2 regions of the Paenibacillus sp. GYB003 genome follow, and region 1 is predicted to be linked to the other one. Evidence: riboswitches for the same ligand, from Rfam matches in the RefSeq annotation. Region 1 holds a riboswitch; the other holds the start of a gene.
What was found. A riboswitch is a leader RNA that binds a small molecule or an ion and turns the genes downstream of it on or off. The one in region 1 is predicted to bind cyclic di-GMP.

Region 1 (3,411 bases):
CAAAATAGCACACGTTTGCGTAATAATCAATCCATTGCTTAATATAAAGGCATAAATATACTCACACGTTTGTTTGTATTTTCTCCTGCGCCTTATGGACCGATCCAAAACCGTTTGACGGCGCCGCCGTCCTCCTCCGTATATTCCGACTCGAATACGCCCCCGTTTTTCAATATCGTTTTTTCCGAGCCGACGTTGTTCCGGTCGCAGCAGACGAGAACGTCGGAAATGCCGAGTTCCCTCGCCTTTTGCAGCGCAAGCGCAAGCAGAGCGGTCGCGTACCCTTTCCGCCGCGCGGACGGACGAATGCCGTAGCCGATATGCCCGCCGCTGTTCAGCAGCTTCCGGTTCAGCCGATGGCGAATGTTCGTTACGCCCGCGACTTCGTTCCTCCCGTCGATCAGCCAGTACGTCGAATGCGGCACCCAATTCGGGTCGTCGAGCTTTTCCTCGCTGTCCTGCGAAAACAAATAGTCGAGCATCGCCGCGAAATCGGACGGGTCTCTTGCGATCACCCACGGCACCATCTTTTCCCCGCTCCCCAGCCATTCGTTATAAAACGATAGGTAAGCGTCGCGGTATTCGGCGGACGGCCTTACAAGTCGCAGCTCGTTTCCCATCGGACTTTTCCTCCCGAACGTAAATTTCAGTTCTTAACCATACCGGAGCAACGAAAATTATATTTTACAATAACTCTCAGAAATATAAAACACAAGACCTATCGATTCTCAATGGAAAACGTAGTATATTCTGAATAGATTGACAATTGAATACTTCGTACGATAATAGCAAACCCACTGAAAAGTGGCGACGCAAAGCTACAGGGGCTAAAGCGGGCCGATCTGCCGCCGCGATGCCAGCCAGCTGCCGAATACGACGGAAGCCTCCGTCTATCTTTCTATTTATGGATTTATTAAAGTGGACGGAGGCTTTTTGCGTTTTCTGCCAAGACATTGAAAGGGGGGATGCGCCGCTCGCGTTAAAAACGCCATAATACGGAGGAGGAACAAGCAGCCGGGAAAATCCGTTTTCCGGACAAGCCGCCAGGCGACGGCCTGGCCTAAAACAAGGGAGGGATATTCATATGAAAATTCATGCAAGCGTACAGCCGTCGCATCTTCGGAGCCATATCGCGGGAGCGGCCGATCATCTCGCCAACGAGTCTGACGAGCTTCGCAAATGTTCGCCGGAGCAAGTGCTTTACGACGAGTATGTCAAAGCGGGATCGCCTCACGGACCGGTTCTTTACGCCGTCAAAGGCGAGCATTGGAACGGCGTAAGTCCCCGCTTCCTGGAATTTCTCAACAAGTTTACCTTCACGCGCGAGATGATGGGATATGCCGAGTGCGGCTACGGAATTCAGCGGCATCGTACGTTCATGCGTAATCTGATTATCAGTGAACACGAGCTTGAAGACCGCCGGGCCGGCAATGGGCTTGACATCGATGTCGGATGCCTGGCGATGACCACGAGAATGGCGATGTACGATCTGGCCAAAATCGCGATCCGCCATTCCCGGGAGCTGCATCCCGGCAAAAAACCGGTCGCGCTTGTGCCTACTCCGTCGTGGGACTACAGGGGGATTTTCAAGGATGTCGGATTTGACATCGTCTATCTTCCGATTCGTCCCAAACACGGATGGCTCCCCGATCTGAACGAGTGGGACTCGGTCGTCCAGGAGCTCAGACAGCGCCGCGACGTCCATATCGGTATTGCGGTGAGCAATCCGCAGCACAACCCGACCGGAATGCAATGGCCGACGGATGCAACCGCCTATTTGCTCCGGCTTTGCGCGGAGGAATCGGGATATTTGCTGATCGACGACGCCTATTACAACGTCCACGACCCGCGTGTTCCGGTGGTCAACACCTTGAAAAGCGTATTGAATCTGTTTGACGAGAATGAAGGCGATAACCCTATCGTGCAATCCGGAATGTTCGAGAGATGGATGGCGACCCGACCTTTCGGCAAACAGTTCAGCTGCAACACGATGGGTGTCGCCGCGATTACAACTTCGCCCATGCTGCTGCGCCGGTTGGCCCGGGAGTCGTGGATAAACCGGTACCACTGCAACACTCACAACGCCGAAGTGATGTGCGCATGGCTTGCAACCCGGGAAGCCGCCGAATGGACATTGGAAACCGGGATGTTCTACACCCGCCAGAAGGAGCGCGTGCGACAAAAGCTGGTCGAGGCAATGGGCTGGCCGAACGAGAGCGTTTGCGTCGGTCCCTCGACCTCCTACATGCTATTCGAGGTGCCGAAAGTATATCAAGCGCTCGAAAACGGCATCGACCTGTTCCGCGACGACTTGTTTTATGCCACGGGTACGCTTTTATGCGCATCGCTCTTCAATCAGGCTGCGCCTGCGCCGTATGTGCGCCTTCATCTGGGCAGCCATTACGACGTGATCGACGAGTTTCTGCGGCGCTGGCAGGTCGCCGGCCTCCATTACTGCCAGTCCGATCGGTTTCCCGGCAAGGCGGCATTGTTCGAGCCGCTTCAAAAACAGGAATTCCGCCCGTTGGTCATGTCGTAGCTCTTAGTACCCCGGAACCGATTGCGGAGATATTCTCATATCCATGGAGGAGACGAAAATGGAACGCTTGCTTCCTTTTCCTTCATAAAGGAGCGGAACATTCAATGATGAAACGACTAGTCAGAAGCGTGTTGGCGGACAAGCTGACCATTCTTAGGGAACCGGGGCGCCCGGATATCGGCCTGGTCGGTCCGGTTCGACTTCCCGTTCAATTGGACGATCGGGAAATAATGTTCCAGTGGTACGCATGGTTAAAGATCGAGAAAAGCATGCTGCAAAAAGAAGATCTTCTCGCCGTGCTTCCCCAGATGAATCTCGCGTCCTATCAGCAATCCTCCGTATTAGTCTACGGCGATTTCGCCAACGCGGAGCAAACGCTCGTTCGGATGCACAGTATTTGCCATACGGGAGATATATTCGGCAGCAAGCGGTGCGATTGCGGCTTTCAATTGCGGCGTTCCATGTCCATGATGGTGAACAACGGAAGCGGTGCCCTGTTCTATCTGGCCGACCACGAAGGACGCGGAATTGGTTTATTCGCCAAATCTTTGACGTACGTGCTTCAAGAAGAAGGGTACGATACGGTGGAAGCCAATGTCGCACTAGGGTTTTCGGACGATCACCGCTCCTATGACGAAGCGATACGGGTGCTTCGCTACTTGCGGCCCAAGCCCGTGACCCTGATTACGAACAATCCTAAAAAATTGCAATCGTTGCAAGAACAAGGGCTGTCCACCAACGATCATTACCCGATTTGGGGAAAGCCGTCCAAATACAATAGACGTTATTTGGCAACCAAAATTGCCAAATCGGGCCATCTCCCCCCCGGCATACAGATGCAAAGCCTGGATCACGGATCGTGAGGGGGGTAA
Region 2 (3,411 bases), on a different contig from region 1:
CATTTACGACATTCCGGGCATGGTCGAACCCAAAACCAACTATTTGAAGGACAATATCGACTTCTTCCTGAAGGAACAAAGAGTCGCGATGAAGCCTTACTGGATCGCCGCTTTTACGACGCGCGTATTGCCGCTTGTCGAGCAAAACCAAAACTTCAACTGGGATCTGGTTTCCTTCCCGAGCTTTGCGGATAAACCGGGATACGGCAGAGAGGTCGATTTCCATCTGCTCATGATCACGCCTTCGAGCAAAAACAAGGATGCGGCGTACCGCGTGTTGCAAGCGATGCAAACGTCGGAAGCGCAGACGATGATCAACAAGTTCGGGCGATTGACCGTATTGAAGGATCCGGCAATCCAAAAAGATTATGCCGCCGACCTGAAAATTTTCGAGGGCAAAAATTTGGCGGGCATTTTCTCCGTCAAGCCGGCGCCGGTTCCGCGCGGCAGCATGTACGATTCCAAAATTTATTCGTACTTGAACGAAGCGAATCGGGATGTGATCCTGAACGGCAAAGACATCAACACCGCGCTTCGCGAAGCCGAGGAAAAATCGAATAAATACATCGAAGAAGAAAAGCAAAAGCAGGCGAAATAAGCGAAAAACCTTGCGAATCGTCAATGACGGCGAGATCGCCGAACTTCTACCGGCGAGGAGCGAGAGTATACGAAACGACAATGGAATGGTATAATCATGACGGCACCCTAACAAAAGATGACAAAATAGGATTGTTGTCTACAATTTCATACATCGTACGACAATGGCAAACCCACTGAAAAGTGGCGACGCAAAGCTACAGGGGCTAATGCGGGGAATACCTCGCGATGCCAGCCAGCTGCCGAATACGACGGAAGCCTCCGTCTGCCTATCGATCTAGTCACCATTGGACGGAGGCTTTTTGTGTTCTTCATTATTCGAAGTGTCGAATAGTCAGGAGGATTGATCCAACCCATTATTTCGGGCGAACTATTATTATTTTACGAAGAAAGAAGGGGACTGATGACAGACATCGTTCGTTCGTGGAACCAAGCTACTGACCTTGACCTCTGTACATTACCGGAAGCAGACGGTCGTTTTCCTGCTACCCTCCATAGATCTGAAATCAATGAAAGGGCAGCGGAAAAGAAAGAGATTCTTGATTTGCTGCAAGAGGAAATCAGGAATATGAAACATTTGGTGCCCATACCCTATGTATTTGCTTTTGCCGATAGCGACGGAACGGTCTTGGATTATATCGGGGCGGATTCGTTTATCGATTTTTTGGAAAGCAATTATATTAAACACGGCACCTCATTTTCAATGAAAGACGCAGGAATCAATGCGATTTCATTATCCATGGAATCGCAGTCGCTTTCCGTCGTAATCGGGTCCGAGCACAGCAATGCTTCGTTTGCGGAATTAGCCTGCGTATGCACTCCGATTCGTATCAAACACGTTACCGTGGGCTACCTGGGTCTCAGTTTTCATTATTCGCATGAAGTTACATTTGCAATACCGTTAATAGAACGGCTCGCTAAGAACATTCAAGAAAAATTGCCCCTGAAAGATCCGACGATTCAAAAGGAATTGATTTACGCTCGTTTTGACGAATACGATTTGACGAATCGCGAGAAAGAAATCGCTTACGGATGGCTGGACAATAAAAGCGTGCCTGAAATAGCGGATCGCTGCGGAATTAGTCCGAATACGGTTCGTACGTTCATTAAAAAGATTTATGCCAAAACGAGAGTGAATCAAAAAGGAGAATTTTTAAAAAAATTTAAATAACCAGTTTGTGTACGGGACGCATTAAACAAAAATTATAAAAAAATACCCAACATTGGGTATTTTTTTTATGTATAGTCATTTCTATAATTACTATTGATGACACAACGACAAATTCATACATCGTACGACAATAGCAAACCCGCTGAAAAGCGGCGACGCAAAGCTACAGGGGCTAAGGCGCAACTTTTACCGCTATGCCAGCCAGTTGCCGAATACGACGGTAGCCTCCGTCTATTTCTTGTTGGGATGACGGGGGTTTTTTTGTTTAAGGAGGTGTTTAGACAGCAGGAGCAATCGGAAGGGCAGACTGTGCAAGTTTCAGCTGAACAAGTCGTGGAAACGCTAACAAAATGGAGCGGGACTAGAGCTCGGGAACGATATCATTACATGTTCATTCCGGAGGAACTTTATGAGCTACGTATTGGAGAACGATAAAGAGTTCGAACGGTTGGAACGGCAATCTCAGCTTGTGCACGATTGCCGAAAGGAATTGCAGGATGTTGACGTTAGGGATGGCGCTCATTTGCTGGATGCCGGTTGCGGATCGGGTGCCGTCAGCCGATACTTGGCCGAGCGGTTTCCGTCTTCCCGAGTCGTCGGGTGCGATTATACGGCCTCTCTTCTTGCACAAGCCCGGGAAGTATCGAGGGATATATCGAACCTCGTTTTCGAAAAGCAGGATCTAAAACAGTTGAGTTACCCCGACGGGCAGTTCGATCTCATCGTTACTCGTTTTGTCCTCCAACATCAGGATTCGGAAGGACGGTGTCGAATTATCGCCGAACTGGCACGGGTTCTGAAGCCCGGCGGCGAACTCGTTGTGATTGAGTCGGACGGTTCCATGCTCCATCTGTATCCGCAAACGCCCATCGTAACGGAAGGATTGAGGAAATTAGCGGCAGTCGGGGAGGTCGACGTACAGGTCGGGCGAAAAATCCCTTACCTGCTCGCCGAAGCCGGTTTTTCCACCGTTTCGTGGAGGATGGAAACGGTGGAATTCCAAGGGGAGATTAAACATCTCCACATTGGGTTGGCGCAGGAACGATTCCACAACGGCGGTGCGTTTTTTGAAAGGGTGATCGGCGGAAAAGATCGCTGGCGGGCATTCTCCGAATCGTATTTGGCATGTATGGAGCATCCGCAATCCGTTTACTTTTACCATAAATTTATAGTTCGTGCCGTAAAAACGAAGTGAAAAGAGGGGGGAATTTATAAATTAATCGTAAGCTCGGACAAAAAAGAATAAGGGAGGATTCACGATGCCGGGCCAACAACTGGACCTTGAGGCGGGAAACAAGCATCGGCAGATCGGTTTATCGGATCAACAGGTTCTGGGCATGTACCGGGCCATGGTTTTGGCACGGAAGGTCGACGAACGGATGTGGCTGCTCAACCGCGCAGGGCGGATCCCGTTTCTGGTCTCCTGTCAAGGACATGAAGCCGCACAGGTAGGAGCGGCATATGCGCTGGATCCGGCGACGGACTTCCTTTGTCCGTATTACCGGGATATGGGGATGGCCATCGTATTCGGAATGACGGCGAAGGAATTGATGCTTGCCGCTTTCGCCAAGGCCGAGGACCCGAACAGCGGCGGCCGGCAAATGCCGTGTCATTACGGAAGCAAACCGTATCGCATCCTCTCG

Region 2: another riboswitch for cyclic di-GMP. It lies ahead of PV407_RS26870 (class I SAM-dependent methyltransferase); the one in region 1 lies ahead of PV407_RS20095 (pyridoxal phosphate-dependent aminotransferase).

What each region holds. Positions count from the first base shown of each region.
Region 1 is NZ_JARBDC010000064.1:7,856-11,266, reverse strand. It holds gene PV407_RS20100 (GNAT family N-acetyltransferase) at 93-620, opposite strand; cyclic di-GMP riboswitch class I at 778-872, shown strand; gene PV407_RS20095 (pyridoxal phosphate-dependent aminotransferase) at 1,196-2,539, shown strand; gene PV407_RS20090 (GTP cyclohydrolase II) at 2,644-3,402, shown strand.
Region 2 is NZ_JARBDC010000085.1:6,651-10,061, forward strand. It holds gene PV407_RS26860 (ABC transporter substrate-binding protein) at 1-598, shown strand, start outside; cyclic di-GMP riboswitch class I at 754-844, shown strand; gene PV407_RS26865 (LuxR C-terminal-related transcriptional regulator) at 1,001-1,768, shown strand; cyclic di-GMP riboswitch class I at 1,891-1,981, shown strand; gene PV407_RS26870 (class I SAM-dependent methyltransferase) at 2,178-2,963, shown strand; gene PV407_RS26875 (thiamine pyrophosphate-dependent dehydrogenase E1 component subunit alpha) at 3,028-3,411, shown strand, end outside.